Regions from separate parts of the Cobetia sp. Dlab-2-AX genome, predicted to be linked through region 1. Evidence: predicted binding sites of a transcription regulator. Region 1 holds the regulator's gene; each other region holds the start of a gene.

Region 1 (9,861 bases):
CACGATGGCGTAGACGCACCTCCGGCAGGCGCTCGGCGAAGTAGCTCGCCAGCTGCTCGCACAGGTAGACGCTGCGATGTTGGCCGCCGGTGCAGCCCACGGACACCGTCAGGTAGCTGCGATTGCTGTCCTGATAGGCGGGCAGCCAGCGTTCCAGCCAGCCGGCGATATCGTCATGCATCGCCTGGACGGTGGGGTAGCGCCGCAGGAATTCGGCCACGCTGTCATCGCGACCGGTATCGCCGCGCAGGTTGATGTCCCAGTACGGGTTGGGCAGGCAGCGGACATCGAACACCATGTCGGCGTCGGTCGGCACGCCATGCTTGAAGCCGAAGGATTCAAAGGTCAGCGTCAGGTGGCGAGAGCTGTGCTGGGCGACCTGCTCGGTGATCCGGGAGCGCAGATCGTGCACGCTCAGGTTGGTCGAGTCGATGACCAGATCGGCCTTCTGGCGAATGGGAGCGAGCGTCTTCTGCTCGATCTCGATGGCCTCGGCCAGGGTGTGGTCGTTGTCGCGCGTCAGAGGGTGACGACGACGGGTCGCCGAGTAGCGTTCCAGCAGCACGCGCGAATCGGTGGTCAGGTAGACGACCTGCACGTCCATGCCGCTCTGGCGGACGTTGTCGAGCAATTCGGGGAAGCGGGTCAAGGCTTCCGGCAGGTTGCGGGCATCGATGGAGACCGCGATACGTCGGCGTGCCGGACTGTCCTGTTCGAGCTGGTCGACCAGTGGCGCCAGCAGCATGCCGGGCAGATTGTCGATGGCATAGTAGCCAATGTCTTCCAGCGCCTGGAGAGCGATGGATTTCCCGGAGCCGGAGCGGCCGCTGATGATCACGATCTTCATGAAGTGCTCTCCAAGGGCGAGGTCAACGTCGAAAGAATGCAGGGGTGGGGCAGAAGGCTGCCCGCTATCAGTGCGCTGTACGTCGGCCGATGGGAGGCCAGCAAGACGAAAGCCCGGACGATGTCCGGGCCTGTGATTCAGCGCGCCGGTAATTCGGCGATGGCTTGGGTCAATGCCTCAAAGAGTGCACGCTGGCTGTCTGCCTGGCGCAGGGCCGAGCGATTGGTCGGGGAATTGAGCAATTCCGCGACCTGCCCGAGCAGCGTCAGATGGGTTTCATCCGCTTCCTCAGGCACCAGCAGCACGAACAGCAGATCGATGGGTTCTCCGTCGATGGCATCGAAGTCGATGGGTTCACCGAGCTTCAGAAACGCAGCGATTGGCGTCTTGCAATGCGGGCTACGTGCATGGGGCACGGCCACACCGTGGCCGATGCCGGTCGATCCCAGTCTCTCGCGCCCGATCAGGCGCGAGAAGACTTCCTGGCTATCCAGGCTGGGAATGTTCTGTGCGATGAAGGTGCTGAAGAATTCAAGCACCCGCTTCTTGCTCCCCCCGGGGACACCGTAAAGGGTGCGCTCGGGGGGGAGGATCTGATCAAGTGTCATGGCTGAAGGTCAACGGGTCCCGGTGCCCTGAGCACGAGCCTGGGACTTTTCCTTGTGTTTGACCAGCTGGCGATCCAGCTTGTCGGCGAGCGCGTCGATGGCAGCGTACATGTTGGGGTCTTCTGCCAGGGCGTGGAGGTCAGCGCCTGCTGCGTGCAAGGTGCAGGCAGCCTGCTGGCGCTCCTTCTCGATCGACAGTGTCACCTGAACATTGGTGATGTTGTCGTAATGCCGTTCGAGGCGGGCGAGCTTCTCGTTGACGTAATCGCGGAGAGGATCGGTAAGTTCCACATGATGCCCGGTAATATTCACTTGCATGGACACGCTCCTTTATCCAGCGGGTTGCCATTCAATTGTAACCCTTTTTGACTACGAGCAAACCCTGATCGGACGCTCTGCAACAGGCTTGACGGCCGCCGTCTGGCGATGTTTTCGCGCCCTTGCCAGCGGCGTCAGATGTCGTGAGCGTCTGTACCGACAATGCCCAAGCTTTGCGCAAAGATCAACGCTGCGCTGCATCGTGGCTCAGTGCTTGTCTTCAACTCAATGAAGGGTAGCGGAATGGACTTCAAGGTCACGCTTGAAGGGTGGTGCATGAAAGGCGCGCAAGAAGGCGGGTTTTCGTCGCCAATCCCTGCATGTACGCCGCCTTTCAGGCGCCTGGGTTGCGTGGAGCAAGCAGCGTGCCGGAAGGATCACCGAGTGTCATCCCGGTGCAATACGGCCAAAAGTGACTTTAAAAACATGCGATTGACGGTAAATGATGCTGCCGGAATGATGGATTTTTGCCAACATCCTGCGCGCCGTCATGGGCCATGATGGGTCATTGACGAGTGGTTGACGGCATGACAGGGCGCGCAACAGGCGCGCCGGTGTCAGTAATGTCAGAGGCTGGTGAGAGAGAAAACCAGCGTCTGAGGTTGGCGGCGGCTGCCATTGTGGAGGTGAAAGCAGGGCATGGCAGCTGCAGGTGATGCCTCAGGCCAGACGCTTGCGCTCGCTGGAGGATGGGATGCCCATCGCTTCGCGATACTTGGCCACGGTACGGCGTGCGACCTCGATGCCATCGCTGGCGAGCAGATCGACCAGGCGTGAGTCGGAGAGAGGCTTGCGAGCCGGTTCTTCCGCAATCAGCTTGCGGATGCGGGCACGAATGGCGGTGCTTGAGTGGGCGTCGCCACTGCCGCTGCCACCGACCTGGCTCGAGAAGAAGAACTTGAGCTCGAAGACGCCGCGCGGGGTGTGGATGTATTTCTGGGTCGTGACCCGCGAGATGGTCGATTCGTGCATCTCGACCACTTCGGCGATGTTGGCCAGAATCAGTGGCTTCATGCCTTCCTCGCCTTGCTCGAGGAAGTCGATCTGGCGCGCCATGATCTCGCGGCCGACCTTGAGCAGGGTGTCATTGCGTGATGACAGGCTCTTCATCAGCCAGCGCGCTTCCTGCAGGTTGTCCTTGAGGAAGGTGTTGTCGGCGGACTTGTCGGCACGCTTTATCAGTGCGGCGTATTCCGGCTGGATGCGCAGCTTGGGCAGCGCTTCCGGGTTGAGCTCGACCTGCCAGCCGTGGCGGGTATAACGCACCAGCAGATCAGGGATCACGTAATCGCTGGCGGGCTCGCCCCAGGCGGATGCCGGACGCGGATCGAGCGCGCGCACCAGGCGGATGACGTGGTCCAGCTCGTCATCGTCAAGGCTCAGTCGGCGCTTGAGCAGCTTGCGGTCATCGTTGCCCAGTGCCTCGAGGAATTGACGTACCAGGCGACGCGCCTGCGCCAGCAGCGGCAGATCATCCGGCAGCAGCGCCAGTTGCAGCAGCAGGCACTCGCGCAGGTCGCGGGCGAAGACGCCGGTCGGGTCGAACTGCTGCAGACGCAGCAGTACCTGCTCGAGCTCGGAGGCCTTGAGACCGGGCAGGCCCTGGCCGCGCAGACCATCGACCAGCTCATCGAGTGACAGGCTCAGGTAACCGGCACCGTCGACGGCATCGATCAGGCTCTCCGCCATCTGGCGTTCACGGCCATCGAGGTCGGTCATCGCCAGCTGCCAGCGCAGGTGGTCCTGCAGGCTCTCGACACTGGTATTGCGATCGAAGTCCGGCCCTTCTTCGCTCCCGCTGCCACTGCCGGAGCTGGTCAGGCTACCGGCGTGGTCCTGGTAGAGGTCCGACCAGTCACTGTCGAGGGGGTATTCCTCGGGAATCTCGCTTGAGGAGTCGGCAGTGGAGATCTCGCTCGTATCCTGTGTCTCGATGACATCCAGCGACTCGTAGTCCTCGTCGAGCTCCAACATCGGGTTGGACTCGAGGGCTTGCTGAATCTCCTGACGCAGATCGAGCGTCGACAGCTGCAGCAGCTGGATCGCTTGCTGAAGCTGCGGCGTCATGGTCAGCGAGGTGCCGAGGCGGAGTTGCAGGGTGGGTTTCATGGAGTCAGTCAATTCACGGCAAAGGAACGTGCTTACTACGCTATACCGTGACTCGGGGCACTGACAAGTGGTTGCTGTGAATATTCAAGCAACTTGCATGCCATGTTTCCACCAAGGTGGTATGGACGTCATGCATGCGTCTGATGTCAGACATGAAAAAGCCGCTACGCGATAAAATCACGCAGCGGCTTTTGAAGCTTTCGCCTCCGGTGGGCTCAGCGCAGCCGCTGACCCTAGAGCGTGAACTCGTGGCCCAGGTAGACGTCGCGCACCTGCTGGTTGGCCAGGATGGAGTCCGCGTCACCGTGGGCGATGATCTGGCCATCGCCGACGATATAGGCGGTGTCACAAATATCGAGTGTCTCGCGCACGTTGTGGTCGGTGATCAGCACGCCGATGCCACGATCGCGCAGTTGGCGCACGATGCTCTTGATCTCGCCCACCGAGATGGGATCGACGCCGGCGAAGGGCTCATCGAGCAGCACGAAGTCCGGCTCGGTGGCCAGAGCGCGGGCGATCTCGACCCGTCGACGCTCGCCACCGGACAGGCTCATGCCGGCGCTGGCGCGGATATGCGTGATGCTGAATTCCTCGAGCAACTCTTCAAGGCGTGCCTTGCGGCCATTGCGATCCAGGTCCTTGCGGGTCTCCAGAATCGCCATGATGTTGTCGGCTACCGACAGCTTGCGGAAGATCGACGCCTCCTGAGGCAGATAGCCGATGCCGGCGCGTGCACGCTGATGCATGGCGGCAGCGGAGAGGTCCTTGTCGTCGATGGAGACGTTGCCGGCATCGGCGCGCACCAGCCCGACGATCATGTAGAACGAGGTCGTCTTGCCGGCGCCGTTGGGGCCCAGCAGGCCGACGATGTCACCCTGACGGATCTCAAGCGAGATGTCCTTGACCACCTTGCGGCCCTTGTAGGCCTTGGCCAGATGGCGAGCGCTCAACGTACGCGGAGTAGCAGCAGTCATGACTCAGTTTTCCTTGCTGGCATTGGCGCCGCGCGGCGTCAGAGTCATGTGTACGCGACCGCCTTCGGTCTGCTGTGCCGTCTTGCTGTTGTTGGCGTTCACCTGGCGCTTGTCGAGGAAGTACTCCACGTAGCCGCCTTCGAAGGTGTCATCGCCTTTCTCGAGGCGCGCATTGCCGACCAGCTCCACGCGGCGCTCCAGCGCATGGTAGCGGATGGTGTCGGCCCAGCCCTTGACCAGCTTCTCGTCGGGTGCGGGTTGCTGTTCCAGGTAGGCACGCTTGCCGGTGGCCTTGACCAGCGAGATCTCGCCGCTGCCGGCGCGGCTGATATCGACGCGGCTGGCATCGAGCTTCATGCTGCCCTGGCGCATCTCCACCTGGCCGGTATAGGTGGCGGTACCGGCCTTGTCATCGAGAGACAGGGCATCCGCGGCGATGTTGATCGGCTGGCTGGCATCGCTGTCCAGCGCCATGGCGGCCGGGGCGAAGGTAGACATGCCCAGTGCCAGGCAGAGCGCCATGACACCGCTGTTGAGGGTCTGGCGACAGGCCGTCAAGGGCTTGCGAGTCGTGGAAGTCATGGTGGCTCCTTGGCATGACGGGGTCGCCGCCCGAGCAATGATGCCATCGAGCGGCAGGGAAGAAGGTGTTGCGGCGCGGGTCATGGCGCGACGGCCAGCCCGGCGGGTTCATTCACCGCTGGCAGGCGCTGCCTCGAAGGTGCTGTTGACGCGCCCCTCATCGGTAGTGGTGCTCTCGGTGCCCGAGTCTATGCGCTCGGCTTCCTTGCTGGCCTCGCTCTGGCCCGCACCGGGTTGCAGGACGCTGCGGACGCGGCCCTGCAGCACGGCGGAATCCCGGGAGAGGTCGGCGCTGAAGCTGTCGCTTTCGACATGCTGGCCATTCTGGGTGATCACGACCGGCACGTCACTCCAGGCGCGATTCTGATCACGGCTGTAGTGCAGGACATCGGTATCGAGGGTCCAGCGGTCATCGGGCTGGCGCAGTCTGGCATTGCCCTCGAGAGTGAAGGTGTCGCCGCCGGCGCTCAACACGCCACTGTCACCCGTGGCATACCAGCGGCGGTCTTCACTGTCGTTGGTGCGAATCTTCGGGGTCTGCGCCCGGGTCACGTCATCGCCTGGCGTATGCTCGATATGCGGCGAGCTCATGGACTGGATCGCCACGCCGCGCGCATCGAAGCGTGTCATGTCTGCCCCGTCGAGATAGTAATCCGGCTCACTGCTGTCGACCTCGACATTGACGGTCGATTCCAGGCTGTTGCGCTGCTCGATCAGCGCCAGCACGCCACCGACGAGCAGCAACAGCAGCATCAGCCAGAGACGCGGAGAAGGGCGGGGCAGACGTAACATCAGGGACGCGACTCCTGCAGGTAGGTATCCAGCACCGAGGCCCAGTGGCCCTGTGCCTTGAGCAGCAGATCACAGAGCTCGCGCACGGCGCCATCGCCGCCCTGGCGCGAGGTGACCCAGTTGGCCTCGCTCATCACGTAGGCCATGGCGTTGGGCACGCTGACGCCGAGGCCGACACGCCGAATAGCTTCGCGGTCCGGCAGGTCATCGCCACAATAGGCGACGTCTTCCAGCTCGATCCCGTGCTCGCGGCACAGATCGGTCAATGCGACCAGCTTGTCTTCACGGCCCTGGATGACATCCTGAATACCCAGTTCCTTGGCGCGACGCTCGACCATCGGTGAGCTGCGGCCGGTGATCAGCGCGACGCGAACGCCACTGCGCAGCACCAGCTTGAGGCCATGACCGTCCTGGACGTGGAAGGACTTGGTCTCGACGCCGTTGGCATCGTAGTGCAGGCGGTTGTCGGTGAGCACGCCATCGACATCCAGCGCCAGCAGACGCACGCGGCGTGCGCGGTCGATGATGTCCTGCGGATATTCTTCGCTCAGGGAATTCGTGTCGCTCATGGTCTTTCTCCTCGCACTCCGTGCATGCTTGACGCTGTCCTGTGAACGGCGCTGATGGGCGTTGAGCGGTGGCGTCTTGCCGGGACGATCTGCCGTCGAACAGAGACAGCGAACGCCCGCGGGAGTTCAGATCACGCCGCTGGCCAGCAGGCCGTGCATATGGATGGCCCCGATGGGGTGCTCATCCTCGTCACAGACTACCAGAACGCTGATGCGGTTTTCTTCCATGATGCGCACCGCTTCGGCGGCCAGCATGCTGGCGCGCACGGTCTTGCCGCCGCGGGTCATGACATCATCGACCTTCAGCGCGCGCAGATCGCCGTGCTGGTCGAGGGTGCGGCGCAGGTCACCATCGGTATAGACGCCGACCAGATGGTCGTCATCATCGATTACACAGGTGAAGCCCATGCCCTGACGCGTGATCTCGAGCAGCGCATCGCGCAGCGGGCTGCCGAGTGCCACGCGCGGCAGGGCGTCGCCATGATGCATCACGTCCTGGACTCGCAGCAGCAGGCGGCGACCCAGGCTGCCGCCCGGATGGGAAAGCGCGAATTCCTCGGCAGTGAAGCCGCGCGCCTCAAGCAGTGCCACCGCCAGGGCGTCGCCCATCACCAGCGCAGCGGTGGTCGAGGCGGTGGGTGCCAGATTCAGCGGGCAGGCTTCCTGGGCAACGCTGGTGTCCAGATGCGCCTCGGCGTCACGCGCCAGGGTCGAGCCGGGTTTGCCGGTCATCGAGACCAGCGGGGTGCCCATGCGCTTCAAGAGCGGTAGCAGCGCTGTGACTTCGGCGGTCTCTCCGGAGTTGGACAGCGCAAGTACTACATCGGCCGGCGTGATCATGCCCAGGTCGCCATGGCTGGCTTCCCCGGGGTGGACGAAGAAGGCCGGGGTGCCGGTGCTGGCCAGGGTGGCGGCGATCTTGCTGGCGACATGGCCGGATTTGCCCATGCCGGTCACGATGACGCGGCCCTTGGTGGCGAGCATCAGCTGACAGGCGCGGTCGAAGTCGTCATCGAGATGGCTTTCAAGCGCGGCGATGGCCGCCTCTTCAATGGCGAAGGTGCGACGGGCGCTGGCGCGAAAATCCGCCTGGCTGGCCGGAGTCTCATCAGCGGCGGCGGACTGGCTGGATGCTGAGGCGCCAGGTGTGGTGGCGTGTGGAGTGCTGGAAGGCTCGGTCATGATCGAATTGTTGCCTGTGGTTGGCCAGGGCTCAGGCCGCGCGGAAAGGGCGTGTCATCCCGCGCGGCGGCGTGGCAAACGATGATGAAGACGCTGCCGTCAGCGAGTCAGGCTGATGGCAAGCCAGGCCGTGTAGGCCAGATAGCAGGCGAGCAGGATAACACCTGGGGCACGGCCGATGCGCCCACGGCGCTGCCAGATGAGCAACGCGGCCAGCAGCAGCGTCAGTCCCAGCATCACCGGATAGTCACGGCTGATGGCGCTGCCATCCACCGGTCCCGGCGCCAGCAGGCCCGGCACGGGCAGCACGGCGAGGATGTTGAACAGGTTGGAGCCGATGACGTTGCCGATGGCGATGTCGTGATGGCGCTTGAGGGCGCTGGCCACGCTGGCGGCCAGTTCCGGCAGGCTGGTGCCGATGGCGATCACGGTCAGGCCGATGATCAATTCCGGCACGCCGAGTGCCTGGGCGATGTCGGTCGCTCCCCACACCAGCGCCCGCGAGCTGGCGATCAGCACGGCCAGCCCGACCAGTAGCCAGAAGATGGCGCGCCCGGTACTCATCTCGGGCACGTCATCCTGGCTTTCCGCCTCACTCGGGGCATCGACCTTGAACAGCCACACCAGCGTGAAGACCAGCAGGGCCAGCAGCAGGATGCCATCGAGACGCTCGAGCCCGCTGTTGGACAGCGCATAACCGCCCAGCGCCGTAGCCGCCAGCAGCAGCGGCAGCTCGCGGCGCACCAGCCCGAAATGCACTGGAATCGGGGCGATCAACGCCGTGACGCCGAGCACCAGGCCGATATTGGCGATGTTTGAGCCCAGCGCATTGCCGGTCGCGATATCCGGAGTGCCATCAAGAGAGGCCATGATGGAGACGACGATCTCGGGGGCAGAGGTGCCGACGGAGACAATCGTCATCCCGATCAGCAGTTTGCTCATCCCGGCGCGCCACGCAGTGGCCGCGGCTCCTTCGACGAAGCGATCAGCACTCCAGACAAGACCAATCAGGCCGATGACGACTGCAAGGATGGGAAATAGCATCAGAACTCTCGGGTCAGGGGGCAGGGCGGTGGCGTATCGCCGGGAACCGCGCCATTAAACGCATCCCCCCAATCCATTGCAAGACGGCGGCCTTGTTCGCATTGCAGGCCGTGTTGCCGAGCGCATTGCTGCCCGCATCACCACCCGCGGCACGGCTCTGTTGCCTTGATGAGACTGGCGGCACAGGGGTGGGTTCGGATACGATGTTCGCTAACTAACTTGATCCTTGGATCCCATGACTCGGACATTCGTCCTGTTCACGAGCCGACTGCGTGTGGCTTGTCACGGCGAAGGTCCCTCACAGCGGATGCTTCTATGACTGATTTGCCCGGTCAGACCGCAACCCGGACGGGTGCGGACGGCCAGGATGCGCAGGCTTCTTCACGTGGCGCGGCAGGCGAGATCAATCTCGATGACGCCCTGATTCGTGTCGAAGGCCTGCGGTTCACCCGTGGAGAACGCGAGATATTCTCCGGCATCGACCTCAAGATCCCGCGCGGCAAGATAACCGCCATCATGGGGCCTTCCGGTACCGGCAAGACGACACTGCTCAAGTTGATCGGCGGCCAGTTGACACCTTCGGCAGGACGCGTCGAGATCGCCGGGTTGCACGTGCATGGCCTGTCGCGGCGCGAGCTGTTTCGCATGCGCCGTCGCATGGGCATGCTGTTTCAGAGCGGTGCCCTGTTCTCCGACCTGAGCGTGTTCGAGAACGTCGCCTTCCCGTTGCGCGTCCACACCGATCTCCCCGATGCGATGATTCGTGACATCGTGCTGATCAAGCTCGAATCCGTCGGGCTGCGCGGCGCGCGTGAACTGATGCCGGCCGAACTCTC
Region 2 (9,861 bases), on a different contig from region 1:
GCCGGCTGAGCAGATGATTGGCGGCGTAGACGGTCGCGCAGGAATCGCCGACCCAGATCGCCTCCGGCAGCACTTGCTGGAGAGTATCGAACAGCGGCACGTAGGGCGCGAAGGCCGGGTCAGTCGGCAGTGCGAGGGCGTCAAGCGTGGCGGCGGTGATCTGCGCACCGCGTGTCTTGCCTGCCTTTGCGTCAGCCGTCTTGTCATAGGTTTCGCCCAGGCCATCAGCAACACGCGCGGCAAGGGTCTCCAGCGCCAGACCGGCGTCGGCGACGATGGCGAGTGTCGCCTGCTGGTTGCGCGCCAGCTGTCCGGGGTCGATATCGATGCGGATCAGCTGGCCACCGATCACGAAGCCATCATCGAACACCACGTCGTAGTCGGTCTCGCCAAGTTCGGTACCGATCGCCAGCACCACATCGGCGTCGCGCGCCAGTTCGCGTACCGCAGGCAGTGCGGCGTTGGCGCCGAGATCCAGCGGGTGGGCGCTGCCCAGCAGACCCTTGGCATTGATGGTGGTGACGGTGGGGGCATCGAGCGCCTCCACCAGCTGGCGGGCCGCCTCAGGCGCAGCGACACAGCCACCGCCCAGCAGCACCAGCGGCCGCTCGGCGCCCTGCAGCATATTCAGGGCCTCAGCGAGCAGGGCCGGGTCCGGCGCGAGGCGGCCGATGCGCGGACGCGTGAAATCATGCGTGGTGCGACCGGCGTGCGGTGGGATCTCGGCATTGAACAGGTCAATGGGAATCTCGATATGCACGGGGCCCGGGCGGGCGCCCTCGAACAGCGCGAAGGCGCGGGCCAGCACTTCCGGCAGCGCGGACGGGTCGAGCAGCGTGTGGCTGAAGCGCGCCACGCCTGACACCAGATGCTGCTGGCTGGGCAGCTCGTGCAGACGCCCCTGGCCACGGCCGAGGGTGTCGGTGCGATTGACGCTGGAGATCACCAGCATCGGGATGGAGTCGGCCAGTGCCTGGCCCATCGCGGTGGTGATGTTGGTCATCCCCGGGCCGGTGATGATGAAGCACACCCCGGGCTTGCCGGTGCTGCGGGCATAGCCATCGGCCATGAATCCGGCGCCTTGTTCATGGCGCGGGGTGACGTGGCGAATGCTGCGCGCGGCGGGGGCGGCATCCGGCTCCAGGCCACGGTAGAGCTCGACGGTATGCACGCCGGGAATACCGAAGACGGTATCCACGTCGTAGGTGTCACGCAGCAGGCGGATGAGGAGTTCAGCACAGGTCATGGCAGGTTATTCCAGTGACGGGAGCACCGTGGTACTCCCGTATGAGATGAGAAACACGTTGAGTGCCCGCTTGGCTCAGAACACGAACAGATGCGCGATACCGGCAATGATCGGCAGGGTGATCAGCGTGCGCAGCACGAAGATGGCTACCAGCTCCCAGATCTTGAGCGGAATCTTCGACTTGAGCAGCAGGGCACCGATCTCGGACATGTAGATCAACTGGGTCAGTGACAGGCAGGCGATCACGAAGCGGGTCAGTTCGCTGTCGATGTCCTTGGCCAGCACCGCCGGCAGGAACATGTCGGCAAAGCCGACCAGCGTCGCCGGGGCTGCCTCTGCCGCGTGGGGAATCTGCAGCAGTTCCAGCAGCGGAATCATCGGGTAGGAGAGCCAGGTGAACACTGGCGTGAACTCGGCCAGCATCAGTGCCACGGTACCGATGGCGATCACCACCGGCAGCAGACCGAGGAAGATGTCCGCCACGTTGAAGCAGGCCGATTTCACCAGCTTGAGCGGGCCCGGTGCATGCTCGGCGCGTGCGACGGCCATGCCCAGTGAGTAGCGCAGCACGCCACAGTCGCTCTGGTTCTCTTCACTGATCTGACAGCCGACCGGCTCATGATAATCATCACGCTTGCGTGACAGCGGCGGCAGGCGCGGCACGATGACGGCGGCGATCAGGCCCGCGATGACGACGATCAGATAGAAGGGCACGAACAGGTGATTGATGTTCATGAAGCTGGTGACCAGCAACGCGAAGGCAATCGAGACCACCGAGAAGTTGGTGGCGATCACTGCCGCTTCACGCTTGCTGTAGAAGCCCTGCTCGTACTGCTGGGTGGTGATCAGCACGCCGACGGTGCCGGACCCCATCCATGAGGCGGTGGCATCGATGGCGCTGCGCCCGGGCAGGTTGAAGATGGTGCGGAACGGGCGACGCACCAGGCTGCCGATGAATTCCATGAAGCCGAAGTCGACCAGCAGCGGCAGCAGAATGGCCGCGAAGAAGAAGAAGGTCAGCAGCACCGGCGCGAGATCATTGAGCATCACGCCGCCGGTGAAGGCCGCCGTCACTTGAGTGGGGCCCCACTGGAAGTAGGTCATCAACGCGAAGATGGCGCCGAGGGCGCGCATGGCAAACCACACTGGGGCGACATCGAACAGCTCATGCGCTGCGCCGTGGCGCGCCCAGTTCGGCTTGGCGAGCTTGACGAAGGCGGTGAGGATCACCGACAGACACAGCACCGCGACGGCGATGGCGGGCAAGGCGCTGCCGAGCGTGGCCTTGAGCCAATCGGCCATCAGGCCCATGCCGATATTGATGGTGTCGCCGACACTGAACGGCACCAGGAAGAAGCTGACGCCGAGCAGTGACGGTACCAGGAATTTCATCAGCCCCCTGGCCGTGAGCGGCACGGGGCGGGTGGCGATGAGGTCTTTCTGAGCCTTCTTACCCTTGTGCACCTTGTCTGAAGGTGAATCGGCGCTTGAGCTGGAGCGGGACGGCGTGTGATCCGCCGTCGGGTCGATGCTGGTTGTCATTCGGGTCACCTAGATCTTGTTGTAATGGTCAGGCTATAGCCGTGCATCGTGTGATGCATCATGCCGTATCGTGTCGGGTGATTCTGTGTGCGCCGAGGGCGGGACGGGCCCCCGGCGCGGGTACAGCAGGACAGCGGGTCATTCGTGGGTCGTTCGTGGATCAGTCGCGCTGTTGCACGCCCGGCAGTACGCAGAGCATCTCGTAGAGCAGGGTCGCGCCCATCAGCGCGGTGTTGCCGCTGGGGTCATAGGGCGGGGAGACTTCCATCAGGTCGCCGCCGACGATATTGAGGCCACGCGTGCCGCGCACGATTTCCATGCCCTGGGGCATGGTCAGGCCGCCGGCTTCCACGGTGCCGGTACCGGGGGCGACGGAGGGGTCCAGGCCATCGATGTCGAAGGTGATGTACACCGGGCGGTCGCCCATCATGTCACGCACTTCGGCCATCAGCGGCGCGAGGGACTTGAACCAGCACATCTCGGCGGTTTCCACACGGAAGCCCTGCTGACGACACCAGTCGAAGTCATCGGCGGAGTAGCCGGTACCACGCAGGCCGATCTGCACCACGCGGTTGCTGTCGAGCAGGCCTTCTTCTTGGGCACGACGGATCGGTGTGCCGTGGGCGATGGGCTCGCCGAACATGTGGTCATTCACGTCGGCGTGGGCATCGATATGGATCAGGCCGACCGGGCCGTGCTTCTTGGCGATGGCACGCAGCACCGGCAGGGTGACGGTGTGATCGCCGCCCAGCGTCAGCGGTACGCAGTCGTGGCGCAGCACCTCATCGTAGAACTGCTCGATGATGTTCATGCTCTTGGGCAGATGGAAGGTGTTGATCGGCACATCGCCGATGTCCGCCACCTGCAGGCTATCGAAGGGCGCGGCGCGGGTGGCCATGTTGTAGGGGCGCAGCATGCGCGATTCATCACGGATCTGGCGCGGGCCAAGACGTGCGCCCGGACGGTTGGAGGTACCGATGTCCAGCGGAATGCCGATGAAGGCGGCGTCCAGGCCTTCCGCGGTTTCCTGAGCCGGCAGACGCATCATGGTGGCCGGGCCGCCGAAACGTGGCATGTCGTTGCCGCCCAGCGGCTGATTGAACTCGCTCATCTGTCTCTCCAGGGTCTTGAGTCGCTCGCGCTAGCGTGACGGCGAGCGGGGTATTGTGATTGTTCGCCTGACCGCCTGCCGGATAGTTGTATGAAAGCCGGCGATCTTCCTTGGCGCATACCCCAGCGTTGCAGTAACCATGCCAATTTTTAGTCGATTGATTTTGTTGGGTTTTAATTGAAAGTGGTCGCCGAGTGATTCATTTATGGATCACTCGTGCGCCATTGATGATTCACAAATGGATCGGTGATTCATTTGTGGATCACATTCAGGCATCATCGAGAGTGTCTTCAGCGCAGTGCGAGAAAGACCTGCTGGAAAGACTTGATAAAAAGCCCCGCCCGATTCACAGGCTCGACCATGAGGTGCCCGCCATGTCAGAGCTCGACCGTCAGATTCTCAAGACCATCATCGACACCGCTCACGATCACTACTTCGTGGTCAATGCGGATGGCCAGGTGATGGATGTCAGCCCCGGCGCCGCGGCGGTCTATGGCATGACACGCGAGGAGCTGTGTGCCGCCAACGTGCATGACCTGGAAGCCAGCGGGGTGCTCAAGCCCTCTATCAGCCTGGAGGTGCTGCGCACGGGGCGCACGCTGCAGATGATGCAGCTCACCGCCACCGGGCGGCGGGTGGTGGCGCAGGCGCATCCGGTGTTCGTCGCGGGCAAGCTCGAGTGCGTGGTCAGCCGCTCGATGGATCTCACCGATATCCAGCTGTTGCAGCAGGAATACGCGGTGCTCCAGCAGCGCTTCAGTGATCACCTGCGCCGCAATTCACGCGGCGGCGAGCTGGGCGGCGTCAGCCAGGCAGAAAGCGATCGGGCAACGGCTGGGGCAGGGCAATCAGACCAATCAGGCCAACAAGCCACGGAGCAACATGCAAAGAGCCAGGCTGAACAATTAGCGCGAGAGCAGGCCGAGTGCGAAGACGCCGCGCTGGAGCTGGGCGAGCTGCAGGTCAGAAGCCCGGTGATGCGCGAGATAGCGCTGCTGCTCAAGCGGGTCGCGCCCACCAACGCCACGGTATTGATGCTGGGCGAATCCGGGGTCGGCAAGACGGCCTTCGCCCATCAACTGCATCGCTGGAGCCAACGCGCCGACGGCCCCTTCATCGAGGTGAACTGCGGCGCCATCCCCGAGAGCCTGTTCGAGTCCGAGATGTTCGGCTATCAGGCCGGTGCCTTCACCGGCGCGGGCAGCCGTGGCAAGGCAGGCCTGATGGAGCAGGCCGAAGGCGGCACCCTGTTCCTCGATGAGATCGGTGAGCTGCCGCTGGCTACCCAGACCAAGCTGCTCAAGGTGATTCAGGACGGGATGATCACCCGCCTGGGCGACACCACCACCACCCGCGCCGACTTCCGCCTGGTCGTCGCTACCAATCAAGACCTCGCCGCCCGCGTGGAGCAGGGACAATTCCGCCTCGACCTCTACTACCGCATCAATGTGCTTCCCGTCAGCCTGCCGCCGCTGCGTGAACGCCGCGAAGACATTCCCGCCCTCATCGAGCAACACCTCTCGCGCCTCAATCAACGTCATGGCCGCCGTAAGCTCCTCGACGCCTCGTTATGGCCCATCCTCATCCGCCAGGATTGGCTCGGCAATATCCGCGAACTGGAAAACTGGCTGGAACGCGCCTGGCTCAGCGCCCCCAGTGATGTCATTGACAGCGACTCAGTAAAAACACTGCTCAACACTTGTTCCACGAATAACGCTAATGGACTAGGCAATTCATTTGGCTTCAGTAATGACAAATCTAATGGAATAGGCGTTATTGATGGTTTTACCACTGCCGATAACTCTCATAGTCCCAATTCCCTCTCAGAGCCTGCCGCTGAGGGGGCGGTAGCCATACCAATACCAAAACTCGGCCCCAACGAAACCCTCAAGGAAGGCCTGGCACGTATCGAAGCGCAATGGCTACGCGAGATGGCTGCCGAATTGCCCAGTACCTACGCTATAGCCAAGAGGGCAGGAATTAGCCAGCCGTCAATAGTAAGATTATTAAAAAAACACAAGGTCTATTTATTGAGTAAATAATGTTATGGGATAAATATCGGGTTCCGCCTGATTGATTGCATCTTGAGTAAACAGCTCCGGTCATTCGGCCGACCTCGATGTGGATCGCCATCTGGGGTGTGCTTCGCAGATGGTGGATTAATAATGGAGCTAGATTGATGCAGTGGGTGACTGGAGCATCTGCAGACGCCAGAGCTTCACCAGCGTTTCAAAGTTCGTGGCGTATCCCAGTGTGTTAGGGTACCGGTGGAGTTCGGCGATAGCTCGGGTGATGCACACATGTCCTCTGCCACCGGATCATCGACGCTCCAGAGATCAGTGAAATCGAAGCCGCCGCATTCCTCGGCGTTCCACCACGCGAGCAGAAAATTGGTCACATGGCGCTACTGCTTGGTATCGTGCCTTGCGATGCTCAGCAACTGCTCTAGGGTGGTTACCCATTCGGGGAGTGTGATTGTAGTGTCGCACAAACAAACCTCATGGTCAGGTAGGATGGTGGTTGCCAGCACGATAGGCGATGCTGGTCACTGGTGCTCCATGCGCCAGCATCGCTTCTTGTGACAAGGCGAGTCGTTCCTGCCTCATCAACTGCACTGCCTGGCGCAGCTCGGCACTCAAGCCTTGCTGGCGCTCCAAACGGGCCAGTTGTTCAAGCTGCTTGAAATACTCGCCCTCTTTACGGTAATTCTTGAGCTCGAGGGGGAAGACGGGGATGACGACTTGCTGCTGGCGCGCTGGAACGTCTGCAAAGACCCCCTGGGCTATCTCAAGGCCCGCCGCGTCGAAATCCACAAACAAGTGCAACGATATTCTGTCGGCCCAATCAGCCAGCAATGTTTTCAGCTCGCGGGCGCCTTGGTCATGGCCCCGATAGAGAATGAGGGTATTGTGGCGCAGTGCGTCTGGTAGCAGCGGCATGATCTGCCACCAGCGCTCCATCACTGCCCCATTTTCTACAACCAGCACGTGCTGGGTCTCGGGCGGCAGGATGAGCATGTCGCCGAGTACCGCGGGGAGAACGCCGGGCGGGCAAGGAAGCGGGAGATCAGTATCCCCGGCTCGGATGGTCACCTCACCTTTGGTGTGCGCAACACGCTGGAGGGAAGAGAAGGCCTGGTGCGTGGAGATCTTCTCGTCCGGTAGGTGACCCGCCAGGCTCACCCGATCCTGATCCAGGTTGAGGTGAAGGCCGGCGTTATTGGTGAGTCGATCATAGACACGGCGGATACGATCGAGGTCGTGGGCCAGTAGCCGCAGCGTCCTTCCTTGAGGGGTGCCAATGCCATGCTCTTCATGAATGTGTCGCCACACCTGGCCCAGTCGCACCTGGTCGGTGGGCTGACGAAGGACGCGCTGGAGTGCCTTGATCGTGTCCCTCATGCCGCGTGATGCCTTTCCAGAGAAAAAACGATGTCCTCCACTAAGCGGGTGCCATCATAAGTACCCATTTGCCGCTCGGTCAGCTCGACCGGCACTACGTCCTCACCGTTCTCCAGCCGCATGTTGTAACTCTCCCATAGTGCCAGCATCCAGAAATCGAGGGGCTCCACGACATCGAGCTTGTAGTAGGCGTCGATGGCTGAGATTGGCTGTTGCGTCACGAGAGTCGGCAAGGCCTCAAAGAACCATTCCAGGGCCTGCTCGAGCGAATCTTCAGGCTCGACCTCCTCGGCGCCACGCTGGTCGATGACCTCGACTCGCTCAGTGGCGACATTTGAATCGGCTAGCGCCCCGGGTTCTAGGCGACGCAACGCATTCACCGCGAGCTCTTCAAGCTCCTCACGCTGCGAAGGGTCGTCGATGGCCGGGTGCGCCCGTATCTCAAGAGGCACTACTCGGAAGAGGCTAGGCGACCGGCCATGGGCTTCATCAAGGATATCTTCGGTGGGGGTATACCGAGGATTCTTATCGTAGTGCTGCAGCCAGGCATCGATGACATGGTTCTGTCGCTGCACTTCCTTGTCGTTCTGCAGCTTGGCCAGGTTATCGGTGAGCCGGTGGAGGGCATCCACCAAATTCGCCCTCAAGCGCGAGAGGCTTCGCGCCAAGATTTTGGTCAATAGATACTGTAGCTCGCGGCTGAACCGAGCGAGCTGCATTAAGTAGGACGGGGTCAGGGTATCGAGAAGCCGGTTGATGTTGCTGGCTTCATCCAATGCACGGCGGTTCTCCAGGATACGCAGATCAATATCGGAGACCGTTGAAAAGCGATTATGGATATAGTGCGTGAAGCGGTTCACGATGGCTTGAAGGGTGTTGATGAGGCTGGCAATGACTTCCTGGGCCTCGATCAGCTTCCGAGAGGCATCATCGGTCGCCCCCTTGTCCCGGGCCACAAAATAGCTTTCCACGACGTGTTCCAGCTCGCGCACCAAGTCACTGACGGCACCACTAGACGCCTGACGTTGATAGCTCTGAGTCACATGCGCGATCAGGTCCCCAACCACACGACTGACCTGGACGTGCGGGAGGTCTTCATCGAGGTGAAAGACCAGCTGGTGATGATTCAGGGCCTGAATCGGCTCACGGTTATCGGGGGTGTCATAGATCACACCGCCGTGTTCAAGCGTTGCCTCGGCCAAGACATCGGTATGTTTGGCCAAGGCCTTCATCGCATTTCGCGCATCATCAAGTCGTGCCAAGGAATAGTCCCTCTTGCTGCGGTTCGCTCAGCGCGGCCTCACGCTCTTCCGCGACGATGCCTTCGCGTTCCATCACGAACTCCAGCTGATCCTGGAGCAAGGACCACTTGCCGGTGGCCTGGTAGATGGCGCCGGAACTATCGATGGCCACCAGGTAGCCGAGCTTGCACAGCTTCTCGAGCAGGTGACGCAGGCGGACCTTGGCATCGCGTGACTGAGACTGCACCTGAAAGCGGGTGGCGATGACTTCCAGCTCTTCCTGCATCATGGAAGAATTTTCGATGGCAGCGAGCCACTCACTCTCGCGCACGACATCCTTCACCTTCAAAGGCTGCGAGGATTGCGAGGCTTGTCTAGACAGGCGCAGCCAGCGCAAGAGGGCTTCCCAGTCACGCACCGCGCTTTCGAACTGGTGGCGGATCCGATGCCGGACGCTGCGCGACTCGGTATCCAGGTAGACGCAGTAATACCCTGAGCCATCCCGGGTTTTTTCAAGCCCATGGCCGATCTCGGCGAGGTAATGGCGGACCCGGTCCTGGCCTTCGAGCGTGCTGAGGTAATCGTGCGCCTCATTGGCACTGACGGGGCACAGCACCTCGCCCTTCAATAGCCCCTCGATGGTGGCGGCGAAACGTGGATCGTAGCTCATAGCGGATTCTCCATGTCGACCTGAGGCGCCATGGCCGCCGGCGCCAAGGCATCACTGCTGTCCATGCCCAACAGCGGGTTGTGGCCCTTGTCATGTTCGCGCGGGCGCATGATGCGAACCCCGCCGCTCTTGCTTAAGGAGACTTTCTGTGTGAAATGACGCTGCACATCGCTGTGTAGCTTGGGCTGGGCACACATCAGTGTGATGTTGTAGTCGGCCATCATGCGGAAGATCTTGGCCACGTTCTTCGGGTCGAGCTTGCCCAGCTCATCGATGGGCCAGGTGATGTTGACCTGTGGATCTCGGCATAGGTAGCGCGTCAGTCCGCTGAACAGGACCAGAATGGCGATGTTGGACAGCCCCTCACTGCTGGCCTTCTTCATGTCTTCATCACGGCGGATAGGCACTAGGCGGCCTTGTTCTCGAAATTGAATCTCGATGCTGACCAGGTTCTTGAGGTCGAAGCTCGCCATCTTGGCGGCCTTCAGGTCTCTGTCGACGTGGCTCATCGCGGAAAGCAGGGCGGTACTCGGCAGGCCGGCAAAGTTCTGCTGGCCCCAGGCTTTCCATGCCTGGGCAAAGGCGCTGAGGTTCTTCCAGAAGTCGTATTCGTGGATGTTCGAGCGCACGACAATTTTCACATCACTGAT
Region 3 (9,861 bases), on a different contig from region 1:
AAGCGATTCGTCTGCGCCAGCCCGATGCCGCCCACGCCGCGACCCTGCATGTGCTGGACCGCACCGGCCAGGACCTCGGGCTGGCCATGCCTGCAGGCCCTGAAGGCAGCCATCCTGCCGGGCGCGCCCAGGAACCGCTGGAGCTGCTGCGTCGCTTCGGCCAGCTGCCCAGCCTGTCTGCACCGCTGTCAAGCGAGTGAACGGCACCTCACGGCGTTTCGCCACGCCGGAAAGTGCCTGCACGTCTTCCATTGACCACAGAACGTCATAACACGTCATAACAACAAGCCAGGAGTTTCACCATGCCGCGTTCCACTATCTCGTCGCTCACCACTACCTCGCCGCGCACTACTGCCGCTCCCGCCCGTGTCACGCTCAAGGCGCTGGCGCTGTCCAGCGCCGTGGCCGCCACGCTGATCGCCACACCGAGCTGGGCGGCCGAATACGAATGGACCTTCCAGACCTCCGAGACGGCCGGGGAGCCGCAGTTCGAGGTCAAGAAGGCCTGGGCCGACAGCATCAAGGCCATGTCGGATGGCCGCATCGCCATCGAGATCCTGCCGGTCAATGCCGTGGTGCAGGCCAACCAGACGCTGGACGCCGTCAGCGCCGGCATCCTGCAGGGCCACCTGACCGATCCGTCCTACTTCTCGGGTCAGAATCCGGCCTTCGGCATGCTGGGCAACCTGGTGGGTGCCTGGGGTGACCCGCTGGAATATCTCGAGTACATGCAGCACGGCGGCGGTGAGGAGCTCTACAACGAGCTGGTCGAGCCCTACGGCGTGCATCTGATCGGCGCGGGCGCCACCGGGCTTGAGTCCTTCGTCTCCAAGAAGCCGGTGCGCACCGTCGATGACCTCAAGGGCCTCAAGGTGCGTGCGCCGGAAGGCATGGTCTACAACATCTTCCAAAAGGCCGGCGCGGCACCCGTCAACCTGCCGGGCTCCGAGGTCTACACCGGCCTGGAGAAGGGCGTGATCGACGCGGCGGATTACACCGTCTTCGCCACCAATGATGACCAGGGCCTGCACAGCTTCGCCAAGTACCCGTCCTACCCGGGCTTCCACTCGTTGCCGATGGTGGCGGTGTCGATGAACAAGGGCATCTGGGACGGCCTGCCGGCGGATCTCAAGGCGATCATGGAGACCGCTACCGACGCGATGGCCTACGACATGGTCTTCACCCTCAAGGCGCGTGACATCAAGGCGGTGAGCGCGGCGCGTGCCAATCCGGATATCGAGGTGATCGACATGGCGCCGGAGGAGCGCGCCAAGTTCCGTCGCATCGCGCAGCAGGAGTGGAAGGTGTGGGCCGAGAAGAATGAGCTGACCGGCAAGGTCTACGAGTCCGTGGTCAGCTTCCTGACCGACCGCAACCTGATGTGAGCCCGCTGGCGCGCGGAATGGGCACCAGCCGCCGCGTGGCAAGAGACAGCTAGCCACGCTTTTGGCGACACGATCGTAGAACGATGAAGACGCGGGAGATCAAGGTCGGCGTGCTCACTGGGCGCGCCGATTCTCCTCGGGGCAGCGAGTCAGCAAGGAATTCGATATGGCAGAACATGATGTGGCGTCGCCGGGGCTACCCGAGGCGTCGGATGACCACGACCCGAACCTGGGCACGCGCACGCCGCTGGACCGCCTGGTGGGCAAGGGCACGCGCGCCGCGGCGTGGCTGGTATTGCTGGCGATGGCGATCAGCGTGTTCGAGGTGGTAATGCGCTACGGCCTCGATTCACCGACCTCCTGGGTGCACGAGACGGTGATCTTCCTGGTCGCGACCAGCTTCGCGCTGGGCGGCCCGGCGGCACTGGCCAACAATCGCCATATTCGCGTGCGTGTGCTCTACGACCTGGTCGGCACGCGCTTTCGCTACGTGCTGGACTGCTTCAATGACGTGATGACGTTCGTCTTCTGTCTGGCGATGAGCTATGCGGGCTGGGTGATGTTCTGGCGTGCCTCGCACAGTCCGCTGGGCGAGTGGCAGCTGGAGCGTTCCGGCACCTCGTGGAATCCGCCGTTTCCGGCGCTGACCAAGGGCGTGATCCTGTTCGCGCTGGCGGTGATGACCCTGCAGGCGCTGTGGCATCTCTATCAGACCTTCTTCTCGCCCCGTCCGCCCGAGGGCGGCAGTGAGTCTCATGATGCCTCCGACGCCACTCCCGGCGCCGCAGCTGACCACAAGGAGCCGCGCTGATGGATATCGCAACGGCTACGATGCTGCTGGTCGGCGGCATCTTCGCGCTGCTGGTCACCGGCCTGCCGCTGGCCTTCGTCACCGGCCTGGTCGCGCTGGCCTACACCTTTGGCTGGTTTGGTCCGATGGCGCTGCCGCTGGTCACCAGTCGTGTCTATGGCTTCGTCACCGAGTATTCGCTGGTGGCGGTGCCGATGTTCGTGCTGATGGCCTCGCTGCTGGATCGCTCGGGGATCGCCAGGGACCTGTTCAATGCCATGCGCGTGATGGCAGGGCGCCTGCCCGGCGGCGTGGCAATCCAGACCATCGTGGTGGCGTTCTTCCTCGCCGCGATGTCCGGCATCATCGGCGGCGAGATCGTGCTGCTGGGGATTCTGGCGCTGCCGCAGATGCTCAGGCTCGGCTATGACAAGCACATCGCCATCGGCGTGGTGTGTGCCGGCGGCTCGCTGGGCACCATGATGCCGCCCTCCATCGTGCTGATCATCTATGGCCTGATCGCCAACCAGTCGATCGCGGACCTGTTCACCGCGGCGATCACCCCGGCCATCGTGCTGATGGCAAGCTACATCATCTACGTGCTGATCCGCTGCCTGCGCAACCCTTCGCTGGGGCCGGTGATGCCCGAGGAGGAGCGCCGCGCCAGCTTCCAGAGCAAGCGTGAGCTGCTCAAGGCCATCGGCGTGCCGGCGGTCATCGCGGGGCTGGTGCTGGGCTCCATCTATGGTGGCGTGGCCTCGGTGACCGAAGCCGCGGCGATGGGCAGCTTCGGCGTGCTGGTGGCGGTGATGCTGCGCGGTGAGTTCTCCATCACCCTGATGCAGCGTGCGCTGTCCCAGACCATGAACACCTGCGGCATGATCATCTGGATCGGCATCGGCGCGGCGGCGCTGGTCGGGGTCTACAACCTGATGGGCGGCAACCGCTTCGTGTCGAGCATGATTCTCGGCCTGGATATCCCGCCGCTGGCGATCATCATGGTGATGATGGCGATCCTGCTGCTGTTGGGGCTGTTCCTCGACTGGATCGGCATCGCGATGCTGACCCTGCCGATCTTCGTGCCGATCATCGTTCAGCTCGGCTACGACCCGGTATGGTTCGGTGTGCTGTTCGCGGTCAACATGCAGGTGTCCTTCCTGTCGCCACCCTTCGGGCCTGCTGCTTTCTATCTGAAAGGCGTGGCACCGGAAGGCATCAGCCTCAAGGATATCTTCGTCTCGCTGCTGCCGTTCATCGCCATCCAGCTGTGCGTGCTGGCGATGTTGCTGCTGTGGCCGCAACTGTCGCTGTGGCTGGTCTAGTCTCAACAGACGTTGTCCACTTGCCCAGAACTCGACGCCCTCGCAGATGCGAGGGCGTCGTCGTTGGTGACGTTGAATTTGCGCCGCCATGAGGCGTGACATCATGCAAGGCAGGCTTTGTGCTCTTTGATGGTGCAAATGAGCGGGTGCATAAACATCGTCATGGCGAGAGAGGGCAGGCTGACATGGAGGCTGCACCATCTTGGCACATTCCCTGCAATGCTCTTGCAATGCCTGTCCGGTGCCACGAGATCCTGCCGAGGTGACCCCCGACACGCTGCAGCACTTCACGAGGAGAGTTCACATGTCAGAGACTCAAGCACCGCTGTTGTTGCTGACCGATCTGGATGGCTCGCTGCTGGATCACCACGATTACTCACCGGGCCCGGCACGCAGCTGGCTGACCCGTCTGCGCGCCCGTGGTGCCTGGATCGTGCCCAACACCTCCAAGACCGCAGCCGAACTCACGCCACTGATGAACTCACTGGGGCTGGCGGGTCAGCCCTGGATCGCCGAGAACGGCGGCGTGGTGGCACTGCCTGCCGATTGGCTGAGCGCCTACCCGCTTGAAGCGGCCAGCGCCCCGGATGCCCACGGCCTGTGTCGTATCGCGGTGGCGATGCCCCGCGACAGGATTCTCGCGGCCCTGGAGGAGCTGAGCGCGGAATTCGCCTTCGAGGGCTTCGCCTCGATGTCGGTGGCGAGAATCAGTGAGCTGACGGGGCTGGAGGAGGGCGACGCGGCCCTGGCGGGACAGCGTGATGCCAGTGAGCCGCTGGTGTGGCGTGACGCGCCGGAGCGTCTCGAGGACTTTCGCGCGCGTCTGGCCAGTCATGGCCTCAAGCTGACACGTGGTGGGCGCTTCCACCATGTGACCGGGGACAGCGACAAGGGCGTGGCAGCGCGCTATCTGATCGCGCGCTACCGGCTCTGCGAGCGGGTGCGCCCCTGGACGCTGGGCTTCGGTGATGGCGCCAATGACCTGCCGCTACTGGCCGCCGTCGACAACGCTGTGCTGATCCCCGGCGTCGGCGATACCTCACAGCGCGATCGTGAGCTTGGCGACTACCCGACATTGGCGGATGAGCGCCGCTGTTTCCGCGCCAATTCCCCCGGACCGCAGGGATGGGTCGAGGGATTGCGTCACTGGCTGGCCAATGGCCAGCCGGAAGAATGGACATCCAGAGGCCTGGGCGCCTGACGCCTGCCTGATGCATGTCTTCGGCATGACAAGGAGCTGACATGAGCGATTTTTACCAGAATGGCATCATCACCAACTTCCATAACCTGACCGATCGTCCGGTGGAAGATCTCGAAGCGGACCTGATGCGCTTCTCCCGCAAGCGGCCGATGAGCCTGATTCTGCCGTCGCTGTATTCCGAGCTGGAAGGCCCCGCCCTCAAGCATATCGTCGAGGAGCTGGCCCAGGTGCCCTACCTCAGCGAGATCGTGATCGGGCTGGACCGCGCCGACCGTGACCAGTTCGAGCATGCCAAGGAGTTCTTCTCGCACCTGCCGCAGCATCACCGCATCCTGTGGAATGATGGTCCGCGCCTGCGTGCGCTGGACGAGGAGCTGACCGAGCATGGTCTGGCGCCGATGGAGGCCGGCAAGGGGCGCAATGTCTGGTACTGCTCCGGTTACGTACAGTCCTCGGGCATCGCCGAAGCGGTGGCACTGCATGACTGTGACATCGTCACCTATGACCGTGGCCTGCTGGCGCGGCTGATCTATCCGGTGGCGCATCCGCAGTTCAACTACGAGTTCTGCAAGGGCTACTACTCGCGAATTGCCCAGGGCAAGCTGAACGGTCGCGTGGCGCGTCTGATGGTCACGCCGCTGATCCGTGCGCTCAAGAAGGTCTATGGCCCGCTGCCGTACCTGGATTACCTCGACAGCTATCGCTACCCGCTGTCCGGCGAGTTCTCGATGCGTACCGACGTGCTGGCGGATATCCGCATTCCCAGTGACTGGGGGCTGGAGATCGGTGTGCTCTCGGAAGTGCATCGCAACTATTCCACCAAGCGTCTGTGTCAGGTGGATATCGCCGATGCCTATGATCACAAGCACCAGCCGCTGTCCGAGGAGGACGCACTGGGCGGGCTCAACCGCATGAGCCTGGATATCGCCAAGGCCATGTATCGCAAGCTGGCCACGCTGGGCGTCGAGATCCACGGCGAGACCTTCCGCACCATCAAGGCCACCTACTACCGTATCGCGCTGGACCTGATCGAGACCTACTACAACGATGCCGTCATGAATGGTCTGACGGTCGACCGCCATAGCGAGGAAGCGGCGGTGGAGCTGTTCGCATCCAACATCATGGATGCCGGCAGCGCCTTCCTCGACAATCCGCGCGACAAGCCCTTCATCCCGAGCTGGAACCGGGTGCAGTCAGCCGTGCCGGACCTGCTCGAGCGCATGCACGAAGCGGTGGAGCTGGACAACCAGTAACGCTCGCGGCGGGAAACAGCAAGGCTCGCGGGGGGAAACAGCAAGACCCACGACAACGGGGCTGCCACTGGCAGCCCCGTTGTCGTTGGCAGGAGGGGAAAAAGAGGGCGTCAGACGACCTCGATGGCCGGCGGGCGCACGGTTTGCTCCATCAGCCAGGCCGCTTGATAGGGACGGCGAGCCATGGTGGGGTCGTAGGCCTTGTCGTGGCACAGGTGGTCGGTCAGCGCGACGCCTTGCCAGCTTGCCGGCAGCGGCAGCACGCGCGGCTGATCGGTGACATTGAGGGCGAACAGCAGGCGACGCCCTTCATGGGTGACGCGCTCGAAGACGAAGAAGTCCGGGCCGACATCGAAGACATTCTGGTCGGCATCCGGGTGGAAGCAGGGTTCGTTGCGGCGCAGTGCCATCCGGCGCTTGAGGGCGTGGAAGACCTCATGGGTTGCGGTGTTGGGGCTTGCCAGCAGCGCTTCCAGTTCATCACGCTGCCACTTGCGGCGGTTGATGGCGCGCAGATGACCATCGCGTTCGACGCCTTCCTGGTGATTGGGGGTCGCGGTCAGCGAGTGGATATACAGCCCCGGGATGCCCTGCAGGCTCAGCATCAGGGTCTGACTGGCGATGAAACGCTCTATCTGCCACGGGTCCTGGCCGCGCCGCGTGCCCTTGAGCGCATCGAAGTAGCTGATGTTGAGTTCATAGGGGGTGTCGGCGCGGCCCGGGTTGGCGCGCATGCTGACGTAGCCGCCGAAGTCATGCACCAGTCGCACCAGGGTGTCGCGCTCGTGGTCGGGCAGCAGGCCCTCAAGGGCGCGAACGCCGATGCCGTCGTGGCTGGCGGTGAAGTTGAAGTAGCTGCAGCCGGAGGGCAACGACGGCAGGCTGGCGGCCCACTGGGTCAGGGCGCTGGCATCGCCGGAGGTCAGGGTGTGCAGCGTCAGCGGCGGCAGCGTGAACTGATAGATCAGGTGCGCTTCATCGGCCTGGGCGCTGCCCTCGATGGTGGCGAGGTCGTGCTGTGACAGACGGTCGAGCCCGAAGTAGGACATGTTCTCGGCATGGGGCACGTTGGTCTCGGTGATCAACAGGCTGCCCGGCGCCAGATGATCGACGATGGCGCGCAGCAGGCGCACCACGGCATGTGTCTCCGGCAGGTGGATGCAGGAAGTGCCCTGGCGCTTCCACAGGAAGGCCACCGCATCGAGGCGGATGATGCCCGCGCCCTGCTCGAGGTAATAAAGCAGGATGCCGATGAATTCGAGCAGCACATCGGGATTGGCGAAGTTCAGGTCGATCTGGTCATCCGAGAAGGTTGCCCAAAGATGGCGCAGGCCACGACGGGTATGCACCGGCGTGAGCAGGGCAGACGGGCGCGGGCGCACGACCTCGGAGACATCGGTGTCGGGGTCCATCTCGATGAAGTAGTCGCGACCGGGCTGCACACCGGCCAGATAGTCGGCGAACCACAGTGACTCGCGTGAGCAGTGATTGATGACCAGGTCTGCCATCAGGTCGCGCTGCTCACTCAGGCGCCGGATGTCCTGCCAGTCGCCGAGGGCCGGATTGACCTCGCGATAGTGGACGACGCTGAAGCCGTCATCGCTGCTCCACGGAAAGAAGGGCAGCACGTGGACACCGGACAGGCTGTCGTCCAGTCGGCTGGCGAGGAAGTCGTGCAGGGTCGCCAGTGGCGCCTCGCCTTCCTGCTGCAGGCTGTCGCCGTAGGTGATCAGCCACTGGTCGCGCTCGCTCCAGAGTGGCTCGCCTTCCGGTACGCGGGGATTGAGGCGCGTGCGATGGAAATCCAGCACCGTCTCCAGGCGTCTGAGGACTTCTTCATGACGCTGCGGGTAGATCTCGGCGAGCAGACGTGTGGCGTGGGCCTGGAAATCAGCCTGCGAGAGGCGCTTGGCGAGAGAGACTCTGGCGCGTGGCCTGGCGTTGCCCTCGCTCGGCGCAGGATCGGAGGCAGTGGAAGTCGAGTGATCGGGAGGTGGCGTATCGGACATGGGCAATCCTCGTGGCAGCAGAAGCGGTCTGGCTCTGCCGCGTGAGCCGCAACGGGCAGAGCGTGTCGCGGGTGATCTTCGTTAAGCCCGCCGGCGCAATCTTGCGGGGGCCGGTGGCAAGACAGGAAATCACATATCAGATGAAGTCGGCTGGCCGTCGTTTGGTGAAATGCCTGAATAGCGCATCGGCTCAGCGGCGCCCGTGGGCGACGGCCTGGTGTCTTTACCCTTGAGTCATGCACGCCTCGGGCCAGATTCTTCAAGCCTGCAAGACAGGACGGCCAGCCTGCATGAGCCGGCTGGCCGTCCTGTCGGGCGTCATATGGCCTGAGGCCGGCTGACGCCAATGCGCTTCAAGACGCGCTTTACTTGCGCAGCACGCGATACAGGATCAGCAGGATGACGGCGCCGAGCACGGCGATGACAAAGCTGGCCAGATTGAATCCCGTCACTTCCCCGAAGCCCATCAGGGTGCCGACCCAGCCACCGACCACGGCCCCCAGAATGCCGATGATGCTGGTGACGATGATGCCACCCGGGTCCTTGCCGGGCACGATCACCTTGGCGATGATGCCGGCAATGAGACCGAATATGATCCATGCAATGATTCCCATGTCGCAGCTCCTTGCGTCATCGTGATCAGTCTCGCGGCAGAGATCATCTGCCGCCAGTCGTGAAAGGATTCCACAGCTCGGGCAAGCGTCCTCGTGAGGCGCTGCACCCTGATGTCATCTTTCGGTTATCCCGCGGGGATTTCAAGCCTGCCGAGCAGGTTGATTGACGCTTTCGCCGTGGTGTCCGCCCCCCCCAGGGCGACAATGCAGGAAACTCCTGTCGCCCTTTGGTCTCTCCCCAAGGCCAGTTCAGATAGGTCGGGGCTGACATAGGCTCCCGTGGCGGGGCCTTAACGGTTACAATACCCGCCATTCGCTGTCATTCGGCTGCGCTGCGCCACTTCCTCGCTGTGCTTCGCGCGGGGTCGCAGCCACCTCGCACCCAAGCAGGCTCTCCAACATGCACTGTCCCTTCTGCGGAACTCATGAAACCAAGGTCACGGATTCCCGGCTGGTGGTCGAGGGTGACCAGGTGCGGCGTCGGCGCCAGTGTGCGGCCTGTGGTGAGCGTTTCACGACCTACGAAACAGCGGAGCTGGTCATGCCGCGCGTGGTCAAGGGTGACGGCTCGCGTGAGAGCTTCGATGAGCACAAGCTGCGTGCCGGCATGCTGCGTGCGCTGGAAAAACGCCCGGTGTCCTCCGAACTGATCGAGGCCGCGGTGGAGCGCATTCGCCAGCGTCTGCGTGCCACCGGCGAACGTGAGATCGAGGCGCGGCGCATCGGGGATGAAGTCATGCAGCAGCTCAAGCGGCTGGATCAGGTCGCCTATATCCGCTTCGCTTCGGTCTATCGTCGCTTCCAGGACCTTGATGAGTTCCGCGCCGAGATCGACCGCCTCGCCCAGGAGCCCAGCTTCCTGCCGGGCGAGGAAGATTCGCGGCCCTGATGCCTCGAGGTCATCCTTGCAGATGACCTCGAGGCCTGTGTCTGCTGGCTCTGTCGCGTCACGCTGCGTAGCTCAGGCCTCGAAGTATTGGTCACCGCCTGGGCTACGCCTACCTTCTCTCGTTTCACGCCAAGGTATCGCATGTCTCTTTCTCCCCATGCTTCTCATGCTCCCCGTGACAGCCACTCTCGCGACAGTCACTCTCGCGCACGCGGTGCTTCCTCGGCGCGTGATGCGCGCCACATGGCCCACGCCCTGCGCCTGGCGCGACTGGGCAGCTACACGACGCAGCCCAATCCGCGTGTCGGCTGTGTGCTGGTAGAGGCCGAGACTGACGAGGTGATCGCGAGCGGCTTTCATGTGCGTGCCGGGGAAGGGCATGCCGAGGTCAATGCGCT

What was found. The regulator sigma-54, encoded in region 1, starts transcription at its own class of promoters, with help from an activator protein. The targets are predictions, from matches to a motif close to TGGCACNNNNNTTGCTNT.
Region 2: a site for sigma-54 is predicted at 4,027-4,044, ahead of speB (agmatinase). Genes of this name have one in related genera too.
Region 3: a site for sigma-54 is predicted at 3,701-3,718, ahead of NH396_RS01985 (HAD-IIB family hydrolase). Genes of this name have one in related genera too.

The regions. Positions count from the first base shown of each region.
Region 1 is NZ_JAMXRV010000003.1:109,353-119,213, forward strand. It holds gene rapZ (RNase adapter RapZ) at 1-847, opposite strand, end outside; gene NH396_RS06135 (PTS sugar transporter subunit IIA) at 985-1,455, opposite strand; gene raiA (ribosome-associated translation inhibitor RaiA) at 1,465-1,773, opposite strand; gene NH396_RS06145 (RNA polymerase factor sigma-54) at 2,434-3,882, opposite strand; gene lptB (LPS export ABC transporter ATP-binding protein) at 4,116-4,856, opposite strand; gene lptA (lipopolysaccharide transport periplasmic protein LptA) at 4,860-5,438, opposite strand; gene lptC (LPS export ABC transporter periplasmic protein LptC) at 5,547-6,230, opposite strand; gene NH396_RS06165 (HAD hydrolase family protein) at 6,230-6,799, opposite strand; gene NH396_RS06170 (KpsF/GutQ family sugar-phosphate isomerase) at 6,926-7,981, opposite strand; gene NH396_RS06175 (calcium/sodium antiporter) at 8,081-9,025, opposite strand; gene NH396_RS06180 (ATP-binding cassette domain-containing protein) at 9,341-9,861, shown strand, end outside.
Region 2 is NZ_JAMXRV010000012.1:83,772-93,632, forward strand. It holds gene NH396_RS15900 (5-guanidino-2-oxopentanoate decarboxylase) at 1-1,246, opposite strand, end outside; gene NH396_RS15905 (YjiH family protein) at 1,322-2,788, opposite strand; gene speB (agmatinase) at 2,949-3,899, opposite strand; gene NH396_RS15915 (sigma 54-interacting transcriptional regulator) at 4,274-5,941, shown strand; gene NH396_RS15920 (DUF2399 domain-containing protein) at 6,404-7,300, opposite strand; gene NH396_RS15925 (hypothetical protein) at 7,297-8,562, opposite strand; gene NH396_RS15930 (hypothetical protein) at 8,549-9,211, opposite strand; gene NH396_RS15935 (ATP-binding protein) at 9,208-9,861, opposite strand, start outside.
Region 3 is NZ_JAMXRV010000001.1:454,176-464,036, reverse strand. It holds gene NH396_RS02005 (FCD domain-containing protein) at 1-200, shown strand, start outside; gene NH396_RS02000 (TRAP transporter substrate-binding protein) at 303-1,385, shown strand; gene NH396_RS01995 (TRAP transporter small permease) at 1,552-2,196, shown strand; gene NH396_RS01990 (TRAP transporter large permease subunit) at 2,196-3,497, shown strand; gene NH396_RS01985 (HAD-IIB family hydrolase) at 3,802-4,698, shown strand; gene NH396_RS01980 (glycosyl transferase) at 4,740-5,951, shown strand; gene NH396_RS01975 (sugar phosphorylase) at 6,062-7,960, opposite strand; gene NH396_RS01970 (GlsB/YeaQ/YmgE family stress response membrane protein) at 8,326-8,574, opposite strand; gene nrdR (transcriptional regulator NrdR) at 8,975-9,463, shown strand; gene ribD (bifunctional diaminohydroxyphosphoribosylaminopyrimidine deaminase/5-amino-6-(5-phosphoribosylamino)uracil reductase RibD) at 9,707-9,861, shown strand, end outside.